DNA from 2 places in the Mesorhizobium waitakense genome. Region 1 is predicted to be linked to the other one. Evidence: predicted binding sites of a transcription regulator. Region 1 holds the regulator's gene; the other holds the start of a gene.

Region 1 (9,217 bases):
TGATGATGACGCTGTGCGTCGCCGCCGCGGGCATCGGACTTGCCTGGCTGGCGCTCATCCTCGGCGCGCTGCTGTACAAGGGCCTGTCCGGCGTCAATCTTGCGGTGTTCACGCAAATGACGCCGCCGCCCGGCGATGCCGGCGGCCTGCTCAACGCCATCTACGGCAGCATCGTGATGACCATCATCGGCGTCGTTGTCGGAACGCCGATCGGGGTTTTGGCCGGCACCTATATGGCCGAATACGGACGCTTTTCGAAGCTCACCACCGTGGTGCGCTTCATCAACGACATCCTTTTGTCGGCGCCGTCGATCATCATCGGCCTGTTCGTCTACGAACTGATGGTCCGGCCGATGGGGCATTTCTCGGCGATCGCCGGCGCCGTCGCGCTTGCCATCCTGGTCATCCCGGTCGTCGTTCGCACCACCGAGGACATGCTCAACCTGGTGCCGAACGCGTTGCGTGAAGCCGGCACCGCGATCGGCGCGCCGCGCTGGGTGGTCATCAAGTCGGTCGCTTACCGCGCCGCCCTTTCCGGCATCGTCACCGGCATATTGCTGTCGATCGCCCGTATCTCCGGCGAGACGGCGCCACTGCTCTTTACGGCGCTCAACAACCAGTTCTGGTCGAGCAATCTCAACGCGCCGATGGCCAGCTTGCCTGTGACCATCTTCCAGTTCGCTCTCAGCCCTTACGAGGAATGGCAGCAACTGGCCTGGACCGGTGCACTCATCATCACATTGACGGTTCTCGCGCTCAGCATCTTTGCTCGCAGCCTGACCGGACGCAGAGAGGACAAATGAGCCAGATGTTGTCTCCAGACATGACGATCGCCGCCGAGGCAATTGCCGGCAAGGCCAAGATCGAGGTCAAGAACCTCAACTTCTACTACGGCCAGAGCAAGGCGCTGAAGGACATCACGCTGTCGCTGCCCGAGCGCAGCGTCACGGCCTTCATCGGACCTTCGGGCTGCGGGAAGTCGACGCTGCTGCGCGTCTTCAACCGCATCTACGAACTCTATCCCAAGCAGACCGCCGAGGGTCAGGTGCTGCTCGACGGCCAGAACGTTCTCGACCGCTCGCAGGACCTCAATCTGCTGCGGACCAAGATCGGCATGGTGTTCCAGAAGCCGACGCCGTTCCCGATGTCGATCTATGAAAACATCGCCTTCGGCGTCAGGCTCTACGAGAAGATCAGCAAGTCCGAGATGGACGGCCGTGTCGAGCAGGCGCTGAAGCGCGCCGCACTGTGGACCGAAGTCAAGGACAAGCTCAACGCCAGCGGCCTCAGCCTCTCCGGCGGCCAGCAGCAGCGACTCTGCATCGCCCGCACCGTGGCGGTGAAGCCGGAAGTCATCCTGCTCGACGAGCCGGCCTCTGCGCTTGACCCGCTGTCGACCGCCAAGATCGAAGAGCTGATCGACGAGTTGCAAGCCGACTACACGATCGTCATCGTCACCCACAACATGCAGCAGGCGGCGCGCGTGTCGAAGCAGACCGCCTTCATGTATCTGGGCGAACTGGTCGAGTTCGACCGCACCGAGAAGATCTTCACGTCGCCCCGCGAGAAGCGCACGCAGGACTACATCACCGGCCGCTTCGGCTGAGCTCAGGCATACGAGGACTAAGATCATGGGCGAACACACAGTCGCTTCTTTCGACGAGGATCTCGGACAGATCAGCAGGCTGATCCGCGACATGGGCGACCTCGCCGGCTCGATGGTCGGCGGCGCCACCAAGGCGCTGCTGAATTCCGACAACGCCCTGGCGCAGCGCGTCGTCTCCGACGATGCGATCATGGACGCGCGCCAGCGCGAGCTCGACGACCGCGCCATCACACTGATCGCCAAGCGTCAGCCGATGGCCGACGATTTGCGCCATGTCGTCGGTTCGATCCGCATGGCCGGCGACCTCGAGCGTATTGGCGACCTTGCCAAGAACATCGCCAAGCGCGTCGGCACCGTCGGCCTCAGTGTCACCCCGCGCGACCTGTCGCACTCCATCGACGCAATGGCGCAGCTGGTGCTGATCCAGGTGCAGGGCGTCATCGAGGAATATACAGCGCGCGACGCCGCGGCGCTGGCGAAGCTGCGCGCCGACGACGAGCGCATCGACGTCAAATACACCTCGGTGTTCCGCGAACTCCTGACCTACATGATGGAAGACCCGCGCAACATCACCGCCTGCACGCATCTCTTGTTCTGCGCCAAAAACCTCGAACGCATCGGCGATCACGTCACCAACATCGCGGAAAATGCGTATTATGTTTTGACCGGTACGCAGCTGCCCGCCAATCGTCCGAAGCAGGACGAGACGGCAATGTCCGCGCCGGCGGCATGACGGCAGGGGTGACCAGTCGATGATCGCGCCACGCATCATGGTGGTGGAGGACGAGGAGCCGCTTGGCGTGCTCCTGCGCTACAATCTCGAGTCCGAGGGATACCAGGTCGAGGTGGTGACGCGCGGCGACGAAGCCGAAATCCGCCTCCAGGAAAACGTGCCTGACCTGCTGGTGCTCGACTGGATGGTGCCAGCAGTGTCCGGCATCGAACTCTGTCGCCGGCTAAGAATGCGGCCCGAGACCGAGCGGCTGCCGATCATCATGCTGACCGCGCGTGGCGAGGAAAGCGATCGTGTGCGCGGCCTCTCGACCGGCGCCGACGACTATCTGGTCAAGCCGTTCTCGACGCCCGAGTTCATAGCCAGGGTCAAGGCGCTGCTGCGCCGCGCCAAGCCGGAAGTGCTGTCCAGTGTGCTCAAGGTCGGCGACATCGTGCTCGATCGTGAATCGCACCGGGTCTATCGCAAGAAGAGCGAGATCCGGCTCGGACCGACCGAATTCCGCTTGCTCGAATTCATGATGCGCCATCCCGGCCGTGTGTTCTCGCGCAGCCAGTTGCTCGACAATGTCTGGGGCGAGACGATCTACATCGACGAACGCACAGTCGACGTGCATGTCGGCCGGCTGCGCAAGGCGGTCAACAATGGCCGCATGCCCGATGTCATCCGCACCATCCGTGGGGCGGGCTACGCAATCCGGGAAGATTAGGGATATGCTGATATTCAGGTGATGCCAGCCCGCGAACGGCAGTTTCCTGCGCTTCCGGTACTCACGGACCCAAATGTCCGCTCCGTTCCGGTTCTCGGAACCCGCCATTCTCGACTCGGCCTGACCTGGATCTCAACACATCCCGGCGCGCTATTCACGCGACGTTCTTGCCGCCAAGGCCGGATCTCGCCTGCGTGCCGGGCGCGAAAATCTCCTGGTCGACGAAGGTCAGCGCCCGCGTGGCGCAGCCTTCGCGGATCAGTGGCAGTTCGTTCGGTTCGGTGTCGAAGGAAATTGATTGCGAATGCTGGCCGCCGGCGGTCTGCGCAATCGCCTCGCGCAATGCCGGCTCGATCAGGTCGAAGGCCGCGGCGCTGGCACCGACCATGGCGACTGGTGCCGGATCGATCAGCGCGAACAGGCTGCCGAGACCGTAGCCGAGTGCCTCGCCGGCCTTGCGGTAAGCCTCGCGCTCGGGTCCATCCGTTTCGCGGGCCGCGGTCGCCAGGGCGCGCATGTCAGCGTCACTCACATCGGCGACCGGTTCAGCGTCCTCACTCATCTGCCTTGCGTTGCGCCAGATGGCGTAGTTGCCGGCATAGGCCTCGACGCAGCCGCGCCGCCCGCAGCGGCACAGCGCGCCGTTGGGCCGATGGATCATATGGCCGAACTCGCCGCCCGAGGAATGGGTGCCGGTGAACAGCTCGCCCTTCAGCACCAGACCCATGCCGATGCCGTGCGACAACAGGATGGCGATGAAGTCGTCGCGGTAGCGATCAGGGTCGCGCCAGCGCAACGCTATCGCCATCATATTGCAGTCGTTCTCCATGGTGGCGGGGATGCCGAACTCGTCCTCGAGTATGTCGGCGAAGGCGATGTCGGTGTGCGGCGTGATCGGTGACCACAGCATGGCGCGGGCACGTGTGTCGGTGATGCCCTGGATCGCCAACGCGATGCGGGCGACACTGCGGACGTCGAGATCGGGGTCTTCGAGACGGCGGCGTACGATGGCAACGCATTCACCGACCAGCGCGTCGCGCGGCATTGTCAGCGTGTCCAGCCGGCGCTGTTCCTCGGCAATCACCTGGCCGGCATAGTCGATGACGGCGACCGAGAGGAAGTTCAGCGACAGCACCACGGTCATCACCGCCGCCGCTTCCGGATTGAGGCCGAGGCCGACCTGCGGCCGGCCGCGTTTGAGCGATCCGGCCTCGCTCGGCTTGCTCTCAGTCAGGATGCCTTCGCCGATAAGGTCGGAGGAGATCGCCGATATGGTCGAATGGCTGAGGCCCGTGGTCGCGGCGATCTCGGTGCGGGACGGCTGTCCGGCGCGGCGCACGGCCGCAATCACCATCGCCCGGTTGCGGCGGCGCAGATCGTCGTGGCGGATTCCGACCGACATGCTTTTTCACATCCTCCCGGTCGCTGCAGCCTTTCGCGCCTCCCGAAGGCCATCAGCGAAGCCTGAAAGCGCGACGCGCTTCAGGCACTTGTTTCTCCGCGTGTCGTTGCCCAAAAACCGCTGCGCACCTTTGGGGCGACATGCGCCAAGCCAAATTCTGGCAGAACCCCACCATCCTGTCATTATTTATTCCGGAGCTCGAAAAAAACTCGGAGAGACGTCAAAATCCATCAGAATCGATGTTGACAGCGTTCGGGCGTTGGATCACTATTTTTTCGAGGCTCGAAAAAATAGAGCCTCTGTGCCGGCCTACGGGTCAGTTTGGTCGCGCCATACGCGGCGCAGGGAGGATATTATGAAAAAATTCACAGCCGCCATCCTGGCGGGTGTCGCCATGTCGCTGACGCTGGTGTCGGTCGCGCAGGCGAAGGACAAGGTCATTGGCGTTTCGTGGTCCAACTTCCAGGAAGAGCGCTGGAAGACCGACGAAGCGGCGATGAAGAAGGCCATCGAGGCGGCTGGTGACAAATACATTTCCGCTGATGCGCAGTCCAATCCGGGCAAGCAGCTCACCGACGTCGAGAGCCTGATTTCGCAGGGCGCCAACGCGCTGATCGTCCTCGCGCAGGATGCCTCGGCCATCGGCCCGGCGGTCCAGAAGGCACTGGACGAAGGCATTCCGGTCGTCGGCTATGACCGGCTGATCGAGAACAAGAACGTGTTCTACCTGACCTTCGACAACAAGGAAGTCGGCCGCATGCAGGCCCGCGAAGTGTTCAAGGTCAAGCCGGAAGGCAACTACGTCTTCATCAAGGGCTCAGGCGCCGACCCGAATGCCGATTTCCTGTTCGCCGGCTCCATGGAAGTGCTCAAGGCAGCCATCGATAGCGGCAAGATCAAGAATGTCGGCGAAGCCTATACGGATGGCTGGCTGCCCGCCAATGCCCAGAAGAACATGGAACAGTTCCTCACCGCCAACGACAACAAGGTCGATGCCGTGGTGGCAGCCAATGACGGCACCGCCGGCGGCGTCGTCGCCGCGCTGACGGCGCAAGGGCTGGCAGGATCGGTTCCGGTGTCCGGCCAGGACGGCGACCATGCCGCACTGAACCGCGTCGCACTCGGCACACAGACCGTGTCGGTGTGGAAGGACGCACGCGAACTCGGCAAGAACGCCGCCGAGATCGCCTCGCAGCTGGCCGCTGGCACTGCCCTGGACAAGATCCCGAACGCTGTGAAGTTCACCACGCCCGGCGGCAACGAGACCAACTCGCTGTTCCTGACCCCGATCGCGATCACCAAGGACAATCTCAACGTCGTCATCGACGCTGGCTGGATCAAGAAGGACGAAGTCTGTGCAGGCGTCGCCGCCGGCACCGTCGCGGCCTGCAACTAAAACCGAACGGGATCCCAGTTCGATCTCAGCGCCGCGGCCCCTGGGCCGCGGCGTTTCTCAAGGGGCATTCCGCTTCAAATGATCGCGGAAAGCAAATAGCATCGTGGTTCCGGCATCCGCGCCAGACGGCAAACCGGTGGGAGGACATCATGACCGACACGGCCTCTAACACGCCTGCCGCGAATACGCCCGCAGACCGGGCGCGTGCATCCGAATTGAGCGCCGTCGGACGCTTCCTCAAGGCGACCGAACTCGATACGCGCATGCTTGGCATGGTCGGTGCGTTGCTGGTCATCTGGGTCGGCATTCATATCCTGTCGGGCGGACTTTTCCTGACGCCGCGCAATCTCTGGAACCTGTCGGTGCAGACTTCCTCGGTCGCGATCATGGCGACCGGCATGGTGCTGGTCATCGTCATGCGCAACATCGACCTTTCGGTTGGTTCCGTCGAAGGCGTGATCGGTATGATCATGGGTGTGGCGCAAGCCGAATTCCTCATTCGCGTCATCGGCTTCCAGCTTGGAAATCCCTGGCTCTGGATCATCGCACTGGTCGTCGGCGTGATGCTCGGTCTTGTGATCGGCGCCTTCCAGGGCTTCATCATCGCCTATCTCGAAGTTCCTGCCTTCATCGTGACGCTAGGCGGTCTGTTGGTCTGGCGCGGCATGGCATGGCTGATCACCAACGGGCGCACGGTCGCGCCACTCGACGCTACATTCCAGTTGATGGGCGGCGGACCGCGAGGCTCGATCGGCGCCACCGCCAGCTGGATCATCGGCATCGTCGCTTGCGTGGCTGTCGCTTTCGCGTTGCTCAACGGCCGGTCGCAGCGCAAACGGTTCAACTTTCCACTGCGCCCCGTGTGGGCGGAAACCTTTCTCGGTGTGGTCAGTTGCGCTGCCATCCTCGGGGCCGTCTGGATCGCCAATTCCTATCCGTGGCCAATCGGCATCGTGCGCCAGTATGCACAGCAGAACGGCATCACCATTCCCGAAGGCGGGCTGTTCATCGCCCACGGCATCGCCATACCGGTACTGATGGCGGTCGCGGTCGGTATCGTCATGACCTTCATTACCAAGCGCACCCGTTTCGGCCGCTATGTCTTTGCCATCGGCGGCAATCCGGAGGCCGCCAATCTCGCCGGCATCAACACCCGCTGGGTGACCATGAAGGTGTTCATGATCATGGGTGTACTAGCCGCGATCAGCGCGGCGATCTCGTCGGCCCGCCTCAACGCCTCGACCAATGCGCTGGGCACGTTGGACGAGCTGCTGGTGATCGCCGCCGCCGTCATCGGCGGCACCTCGCTTGCCGGCGGCTCCGGAACGGTGCTCGGCGCCATGCTCGGCGCGTTGCTGATGCAGTCGCTGCAGTCCGGCATGGTGCTGCTCGGCATCGACTCGCCGTTGCAGAGCATCGTCGTCGGCGCCGTGCTGGTCGTCGCGGTCTGGCTCGATACCGTCTATCGCAAGCGCGTCTAGGGGAGGACAAGGATTATGGCAGACAAGACCGCACCCACCGGCACTGCGCTGATCGATATGCGCAACATCTCGATCGCCTTTGGCGGCATCCGCGCCGTCGACGACGCCTCGATCGACCTTTTCCCCGGCGAGGTCGTGGCGCTGCTGGGCCACAACGGCGCCGGAAAGTCGACGCTGATCAAGATCCTGTCCGGCGCCTACAAGCGCGACGCGGGCCATATCTTCGTCAACGGCGAGGAGGCATCGATCTCCAACCCGCGCGACGCCAAGAAATACGGCATCGAAACGATCTACCAGACGCTGGCGTTGGCCGACAATGTCGATGCCGCCGCCAATTTGTTTCTCGGCCGTGAGCTGATGACCGCCTGGGGTACGCTCGACGACGTTGCGATGGAGGCCGAGGCGCGCAAGGTGATGGGCCGGCTCAATCCCCGCTTCCAGCGCTTCAAGGAGCCGGTGATCAAGCTGTCTGGCGGTCAGCGGCAGTCGGTGGCGATCGCGCGCGCGATCCTGTTCAATGCGCGCATCCTGATCATGGACGAGCCGACGGCGGCACTTGGTCCGCAGGAAACGGCGCAGGTCGGCGAACTGGTCAAGCAGCTCAAGTCCGACGGCATCGGCATCTTCCTGATCAGCCATGACATCCACGACGTGTTCGAGCTAGCCGATCGGGTCTGTGTCATGAAGAACGGCCAGGTCGTCGGCACCGCGCGCACCACCGATGTGACCCAGGACGAGGTGCTCGGCATGATCATTCTGGGTAAATGCCCGCCTGGCGCCATTCCCGGGCCAGGCGCCCTGAAGATCGCCGCCTAGAACTCCAGCGGATCTTCCGAAAAAATCTTTCTACGTCTCGATCCGTTTCTTCCCGTCGGATCGTCCTTGGTGTGTCCGAACAGAAGGAGACATGCCATGTCCGACGAGTCCGTCATCTTGATCAATCTGCTGAAGGTCAAACCCGGGAAGCAGGATGCGCTGATCGCGCTCTTGAAGCTGAATACCGATACGGTGGTCCGCACGCTCCGCGGCTGGAAGACGACCCGGCTGATCGCGGCGCAAGACGGCGCCGGCGTCGTCATCTACTCCGAGTGGGAGACCCCCGCAGCCGTCGAGGCGATGCGCAGCGATCCGCGCATGAAAGCCTATTTCCCGAAGATCTTGGAGCTGGCGAGCCTGGACTCGATCATGGGCTCGGCGGTGTTGAGCGAAACACACAAGTAAGAATGCCTCACACAAGCAACAAAGGAGAACCGCAATGGCTCGGATGGTCGTGATTTACCCGACACCGGAGAACGTCGAGGCATTTGACCGACACTACTTCGAAATCCACGTGCCTCTCGCCAAGAAGATTCCAGGTCTCAGGAAATACGAGGTCAATGACGGCCCTATCGCAACGCCGGTAGGAACCTCCAATGTTCATCGGATCGGAACGCTGCATTTCGACGACCTTGCGGCGATCGAAAAGGCGTTTGCAAGCGCGGAGGGACACGCGGCCGGGGCAGATCGCCGCCTTTTTGCGCCTGACGACTCGGGGGTTCAAATGTTCCTTTTCGACAACAGGGAGGTTTGAACCTCCTCCTCGTCTCGGGCAAAATGGCGACGAAGAGCAGGCAAGCGCGGTAGGTCTCGATAGATGAACGCGAACGAATTCGAGGATCGTCTGAAAGCGCTGCGGCCACGCCTTCACCGCTACTGCGCGCGCATGACGGGATCGGCGGTCACCGGCGAGGATGTCTTGCAGGACGCCCTCGTCAAGGCCCTTTACGCGCGAGCCCAGGGGGCCCAGGTGGACAATCTCGAGGGCTGGCTGTTCCGCATCGCCCACAATGCGAGCCTCGATTTCCTGCGCGACAGGTCCCGGAACACGGTGGTTCCGCTCACCGAAGACGT
Region 2 (7,070 bases), on a different contig from region 1:
CCGCCCTGGTTGCCTCGCCGCTCGCCGCCCATGCCGACTGGAAGCCAGTCGAGAAGGTCGAGACCTACGCCATATCAGGCCAGTCAGGGCCGGAGCTCTATCGCTCGATCGGCGACAACGGACCGAAGGTCGGCATTACCCGCGCCATCGCCCATACCAATTTCAAGCTGACCTGGACCAGGGACTATCAGGCGCGAGCCGGAGCCTGCGTGCTGGTCTCGGCACGGCCGAAGCTCATCATCACCTACACCTTGCCCAGCCCCTCCTCGCCGCTGCCACCAGCCATCCAGAAGAATTGGGAGGTTTTCATCGCCGGCGTCAGCGCCCATGAGAAGGTGCATGGCGCGACCATCGTCGACATGGTGCGCAAGATCGAGGCGGCGACCGTCGGCCTCAGCGCCGCCGATGATCCCAAATGCAGCAAGATCCGCACCGAGATGACGAAGCGCCTGTCCGAACTGTCTCAGGCACAGCGGCAGGCGAGCCGCGATTTCGACCGCATCGAACTCGGCCAGGGCGGCAATCTGCAAAAACTCATCCTTGCCCTGGTGAATGGCGGCTGACGCTGGCCTCGAGCCTTCGAAACCAGACCGTCGAGAAGCGCAACACCTTCCGGCCAGTCGCCCAGGCCACTCTGCACATTGATGTGGCCGAACGGGCCGATGACGGCCATGCCACTGCCCCACTGCTTCGCCTCGCCTCTGCATAGTCCGGCGCGCCATAGGGATCGTTGGTGCTGGTCACCACAAGCGAGGCAAAGCGCAGCCGGCCCTCGGGAATTTTGGCAAAGGCCATGCCGTAGGCCGGGAACACGGCCGCCGTCGGATCGGGAACACCGACCAGCAACGCCGCCTTGACCGGGCGCCGCGAGATCTTCTGCCAATGCGCGATCAGCAGGCAGGACAGGCTGTGTGCGACCAGTACCGGCGGCTCTGGTGCCTCGATCACGGCAGCCTCCAGCGCCGCCAGCCAGTCGGTGAAATCAGGCAGGTCCCAGCTCGACGGCTGGAACCGCCGCATCGCCGGATTGGCGTTTTCCCAGCGCGATTGCCAGTGGGCTGGGCCCGAGCCGCCGCTGCCGGGCAGGATGATGAAATGCGTCATGTCGCCTTGCTCCTATCTCTTGAAGGAGCATGGTGGCGTCTTGCCACGATCCCGGGAATGGGAAATCATCGGAAAAGCCGCGGCATTTCCGATGGATTCAAGGTGATAATGAAAAGCAACGAAGAGCGCGCGCCGCTCGACCCGACCGATATCGCTATTGTCGAAGCCATGCAAGAAAACGGCCGCATCGGCATGTCCGAGCTTGGCCGCCGGGTCGGCCTGTCGCAGCCGTCGACCTCCGAGCGGGTGAAACGGTTGGAGGAGCGCGGCGTCATCGCCGGCTACACCGCGGTGATCGATCCCGCCGCACTTGGCCTCGGCATGATGGCGATCATCCGGGTGCGCACCACGCATGAGCACATCCGGCCCTGCCTGAAGCAGTTCGCCGAGATGCCGCAGATCACCGAGGTGCACCGGCTGACCGGCGAAGACTGCTTCATCCTGAAAGTGGTCGTCCCCTCGCCGGCGCAGCTTGAAACCATCGTCGACGCGGTGGCCCGCCACGGCGCGGTCACCACGGCTCTGGTGCTGCGCAGCGAGGCGCCGAAGCCGATCGGCCGCGACCTGATCCGGAAATCAGGCGGCTAGGCCAAAGGCAGCTCGCCGCGCTGAGGTCCTGCCTGACCCTGACTCACCGGCTGAGATCGAGCGCCGCGCTCAGGTCGCCCATCGGTGGCTGGTCGTTGTTGCGCAGCGCCTTGTCGCGGGCGACGATGCCGGTCAGCACCGGCAAATCGTAACGTGCGGTGATGAAGCGCAGGATCGACGTCGTGTCGTATTGCGTGTGGTCGACAGTACCCATCTTCGCATAGGGCGAGATGATGAAGGCGGGGATGCGGTTGCCCGGCCCCCAACGGTCGGCCTTCGGCGGCGCGACATGGTCCCAGAAACCGCCATTCTCGTCATAGGTGACGACCACCAGCATGTGGCTCCATTGCGGGCTTTTCTCCAGATGCGAGACGACGTCGGCGAGATGCTGGTCGCCGCTCGCCACATCGGCGTAGCCGCCATGCTCGTTGAGGTTGCCTTGCGGCTTGTAGAAACTCACCGCCGGCAGCTTGCCGTCGTCGATCGCCTTGATGAATTCGGTCCCGTCGAGGCCGCCATCCCTAAGATGTTCGGCCCGCGCGGCCGTGCCAGGCGCGTATGCCGCGAAATAGTTGAATGGCTGGTGATGGAACTGGAAGTTCGGCACCGGCGTCGCGTTCTTGCCGTCGAGCGCTGCCTGCCAGGCGCCGGAATACCAGGCCCAGCTGACGCCCTTTAGAGACAACAGATCACCGATGGTGATGTCGTGCTGCGGCGGTAGCGTGGTCGGCTGCGCCGGATCGGCAAGTGCCTTGTCGCCGCCTTCGGCCGGTTTGTTGGCGCTCGGCTGATAGGGCGGCTGCATGGTATTGACGGCGTAAAAGTCTGGCGTGATGGCGCCGTCATTGACGAATTTCGGCGCGCCTCCGAGGGCCGAGGCCGGCGAATTGTCGGCGACCTTCAGCGTCGTGCCATCGGCCTCGACCACGGCGATCTGCCCCTTGACCGGGCTGGTGTCGGCGTTGGGATAGACCGGCACGCAGGCGCAGGCGAGCATGATATGGTTGAGGAAGGAGCCGCCGAAGGCGCCCTGGAAGAAATTGTCGGCCAAAACGTATTTCTTCGCCACCGCCCACATCGGCAGCACCGAGCCGTCATAGTGGCCCATCACCAGGCCGCCTGAATCGGCCCAGGCGACAAACTTGTCGTTCTTCCCGCCATCGATCTGCATCTGCTCCTGATAGAAGCGGTGCCAGAGGTCGCGGGTGATGACGGAGGTCTTCTCGTTGAAGCCGCTGGCGTCGTCGATGGCGAAGCTGGCATTGCTGAGATGCGCCGACTGCGCCTCGGTCACCGGCGGCGTCACCCCCTTGGCGGTCAGGCCACCCCAGGCCGGCGGCAGTTCGCTCAGCGGCTTGCCGTCGCGGTCGAGTTGGCGCACCTGGCCGGCCGAAAGGTTGGCCAGGCCGTTGGCGCCGGGGAAGCCGCCATAGAGATTATCGAAGCTGCGGTTTTCGGCATAGATGACGACAACGGTGTCGATCTTGCCGTAGCCGGGAGGGGCTGCATTGGCTGTAGCCGGAATCGAGGCCAGCGCCGTGCCGGCCAGGCAAAGCGAGGTGAAAAGCGTGAACCGCGTCATGGGAGGTCCTCATGGCTAGGGTGATGGCTAGAGGGCAGTGCATGGCTTGGGGGCGACGAGCCATGGCTTCGGACGCTAGGTCGATGCTTTGTCATCTTTGTGACATTTATCGCCCATCCGAACACGGTTGCGTGAGCGGGTGGACCGGTCATCAATCCGTTGCAGTGCGGACCTAATTCCGGAACAAATCGGACTGAACCTTATGACCGCAAGACGATGGAAAGGCTTGATGATCGTGACCGCCGCGGCATCGATGTTTGGCCTCGCCACGATCCTGTCCGGCAACGCCGTCAGCGCTGGTAGCGGCAGTGTCCATCCCGGACCGATGTCGCGCGCGGATGCCTTCGCGCGGGCGCAGGCGCTGACAGCGCTTGGCCGAAAGATGTTCTTCGACCCGTCGCTGTCGGCCTCAGGCAGACAATCCTGCTCGTCCTGCCATGATCCGCGCCATGCCTTCGGTCCGGCGTCGGCCGCACCGGTCGAGATGGGCGGTCCGAAGCTGGACCAGCCCGGACTGCGCGCCGTGCCGTCGCTGCGTTACCTCCAGGCGGCACCCGCCTTCACCGAGCATTTCTACGATTCCGAGGATGAAGGCGACGAAAGTGTCGACAACGGCCCGACCGGCGGCCTGACCTGGGACGGCCGCGCCGACGGCGGCCGCGACCAGGCCAAGATCCCGCTGCTGTCGCCATTCGAGATGGCCAACAAGGATGCCGGCGCCGTCACCGCCGGGTTGCGCAAAACCGCCTATGCCGATGAATTCAAGGCCGCCTTCGGCGACACCGTGTTCGACCACCCGGACGATGCCTTCGACGCCGCCGCCGAGGCGCTCGGCACTTTCGAGCAGAGCAGCACCGACTTCTACCCCTATTCCAGCCGCTACGACGCCTTTCTCGCCGGCAAGGCGACGCTGTCGGCGCAGGAATTGCGCGGGCGCGCGCTGTTCGAGGACGAAACCAAGGGCAATTGCGCCAGTTGCCACCTGAGCGAACCCGCCAATGACGGCGAGCCGCCGCAGTTCACCGATTTCGGCCTGATCGCCGTCGCCGTACCGCGCAATCCGGCCATCCCGGCCAATGCCGATCCCGCCTATTTCGATCTCGGCCTATGCGGGCCGCTGCGTACCGACTTCCATGGCCGGGCTGAGTATTGCGGCCTGTTTCGCACGCCGACGCTGCGCAATGTCGCGCTGCGCAAAAGCTTCTTCCACAACGGCTACTTCCACACGCTGCGCGACGCGGTCGCTTTCTATGCCAGCCGCGACAGCGATCCCGGCCACTGGTATCCCCAAAACACCGACGGAACGATCCGGAAAAACGACGATTTACCAAAGCCTTACTGGGCCAATCTCAACAAGGACCCGCCCTTCGGCAAGCAGCCCGGCGACAAGCCTGCGCTGACCGACCCCGAAATCGACGACATCGTCGCCTTCCTGCATACGCTGACTGATGCCGATCAGCAGGCCGGGGCGGTACCGGCGAACTGATTGCCTGGACCTTGCGCATGCCAATCCCGCTTTCTCGCACCCGCAAAACAGGTTTCCGGATCTTGTCGGATTTGGTGTGTGACGGCGCTGGGGCCGCAAGGAAGGGCATTGGTATTGGCGCTTCCTCATTAGCGCTTCCTAAACTGCTCTGAAGTATCCCTTACCAATTGATGGTGGGACGCCGATGAACGCATTCTGGCGAGCAGTCGGATTTGTTGTGATCCTTGTGACCGGCGCAGCGATGCTGGCGGCCTTGCATATCGACGCCCAGCGGAACTTCGCGCTTGCCAAGGAACGCTACATCGAGAACTCCCAGGCGGCCGCCAGGACAACCGCCAAGACGGTCGAAGACGCCTTGCGGGCCGTCTACGAGAATGTGCGGACGCTGAGCTACCTGCCAAGCGTCCGAAACCTCGACCGGCATGGCACGAACCTCGGCGACGAGGGCCGCGCGACAATCCAGCAGATCTACAACAATCTCGCCAACAACGTCTCCATTTCCGAGGTCTACTTCCTGCCGCTGGATTTCGACCCCGACCGCTTCGATGCCGTGACCGGAAAGCTCGAGGAGCCGATCCTCCAGTTCGACCAGCTGATCGTGAATGCCAGGGCGCGGTCCGATGCCGCCGCAGCCGCAAAGTCCGCAAAGCTTGACGAGAACGCGCTGACCCGGCCCGCCGAAGAGGTCGAGACCTATGAGTACCAGGAACTGGCCAAACAGCTCGCCTGGCTGAAGGCGAACTATCCGAATTCGAGCGCCATTGACGGGCTGAATGTGCCGATCATTGGCACCAAGGAGCTCATCACCTGCGACAACACAGATTTCATCCACACCGGCAATGACGCGGATCGCTCCGGTTTCATCCTTTCGGTCCCGGTCTTCGGCCAGGATGGCAGCCTGCGCGGCTCCGTCTCGGCAATCATGCTCACCTCGGCACTGAGAAAACTGTTGCCGAGCAGCGACTATGTCATCGTCAATTCAGGCTACGGATTTGAATCCGACCAGCACAAGATGTCGACGGCCCTGGCGGCGGATTCCCGTGCCTTCACGGCGGCCGACCCCAATCTGCTCTATTCCGAAGTCATCCCGCTCTCGCTCAACGATCCCAGAAGCGCCTGGCGTCTCTGGGCCGGTTTCCCCAACAGCAGATACGACAGCAACATGGACGCCCTGTCCGTGCGGCAATTCGAACTGGCCGGTTATGCGGCGGTCGCGGTGGTCACGCTGCTGGCGCTGGTCTGCTGGTATGCGATCGGGCGCACAATGATGATGCAGACCAATGCCGCCGAGACTTTGGAGCGGCGGGTCGAGGAACGCACCGCCGAGATCCAGCACCTTGCCACGCATGACATTCTCACCGGCCTGCCCAACCGAGGCCTCCTGGCCGACACGATGGACGAGGCACTGAGAAGCCTCAGGGACGGCGAGAAGCTGGCCGTCCATTGCGTCGATCTCGACCGTTTCAAACCGGTCAATGACACGCTCGGCCATCCAATCGGCGATGAGGTTCTCGGTGCGGTGGCGAGGCGCCTGAAGCAGCAGGCTGGTGAAACCGCCATGGTTGCGAGAACCGGGGGAGACGAGTTCGTCATCCTCCAGCTCCTGATCGATGGCGACGAAGAGGCGGGTGTGCTGGCAAGCCGGGTCATTCACGCCCTGGCCGTCGAATTTTTGATCCAGGGCCACAAGATCAACATCGGCAGCAGCATCGGCATCGCTGTCTTCCCGGACGACGGACAAAGATCGGAAATCCTCATCCGCAATGCCGACCTGGCCTTGTACAAAGCCAAGATGGAAGGCCGCGGCACCTGCAGGTCGTTCGAGCCGGGAATGGATGCAAGACTGCAGGAGCGGCGCCAACTCGAATCCGAACTGGCTCTCGGCGTCACAAACGAGCAGTTCGTCGTGTATTATCAACCGCTGCACGACGCCAAGACCTCGAAACTCACCGGCTTCGAAGCCCTGGTGCGATGGAACCATCCGCGGCTCGGCCTGCTGCCGCCGGCGGAATTCATCCCGATGGCCGAGGAGACGGGCGTCATCGACGCGCTTGGCGAGTGGATCATGCAGCGGGCTTGCGCCGACGCCGCCAAATGGCCCCTGCCCGTCAAGGTCGCGGTCAATCTCTCGCCCGCCCAGTTCAAACAGCAGGGGCTGCCGCTTCAGGTTGCCGCGGCGCTCGCGGCTTCGAACCTGCTGCCGTCACGGCTCGAGCTGGAGATCACCGAATCGGTGCTGCTGGCGCACAATGAAAACACGATAAAGACGCTGTATAGCCTGCGCGACCTCGGCATCAGCATCGCCATGGA

Evidence for each region. The regulator PhoB, encoded in region 1, activates phosphate uptake and scavenging genes when phosphate is short. The targets are predictions, from matches to a motif close to TGTCATNNANCTGTCAT.
Region 2: a site for PhoB is predicted at 3,364-3,380, ahead of AC07FD_RS36880 (acid phosphatase). Genes of this name have one in related genera too.

The regions. Positions count from the first base shown of each region.
Region 1 is NZ_JBWKME010000089.1:55,617-64,833, reverse strand. Features, by position in the region: gene pstA (phosphate ABC transporter permease PstA) at 1-803, shown strand, start outside; gene pstB (phosphate ABC transporter ATP-binding protein PstB) at 800-1,606, shown strand; gene phoU (phosphate signaling complex protein PhoU) at 1,632-2,339, shown strand; gene phoB (phosphate regulon transcriptional regulator PhoB) at 2,359-3,048, shown strand; gene AC07FD_RS18790 (ROK family protein) at 3,203-4,450, opposite strand; gene xylF (D-xylose ABC transporter substrate-binding protein) at 4,806-5,846, shown strand; gene AC07FD_RS18780 (sugar ABC transporter permease) at 5,996-7,327, shown strand; gene AC07FD_RS18775 (ATP-binding cassette domain-containing protein) at 7,343-8,143, shown strand; gene AC07FD_RS18770 (putative quinol monooxygenase) at 8,240-8,548, shown strand; gene AC07FD_RS18765 (EthD family reductase) at 8,583-8,897, shown strand; gene AC07FD_RS18760 (sigma-70 family RNA polymerase sigma factor) at 8,961-9,217, shown strand, end outside.
Region 2 is NZ_JBWKME010000203.1:51,279-58,348, reverse strand. Features, by position in the region: gene AC07FD_RS36895 (DUF922 domain-containing Zn-dependent protease) at 1-563, shown strand, start outside; partial or broken gene AC07FD_RS36890 (RBBP9/YdeN family alpha/beta hydrolase) at 575-1,104, opposite strand; gene AC07FD_RS36885 (Lrp/AsnC family transcriptional regulator) at 1,213-1,692, shown strand; gene AC07FD_RS36880 (acid phosphatase) at 1,736-3,274, opposite strand; gene AC07FD_RS36875 (cytochrome-c peroxidase) at 3,528-4,760, shown strand; gene AC07FD_RS36870 (putative bifunctional diguanylate cyclase/phosphodiesterase) at 4,945-7,070, shown strand, end outside.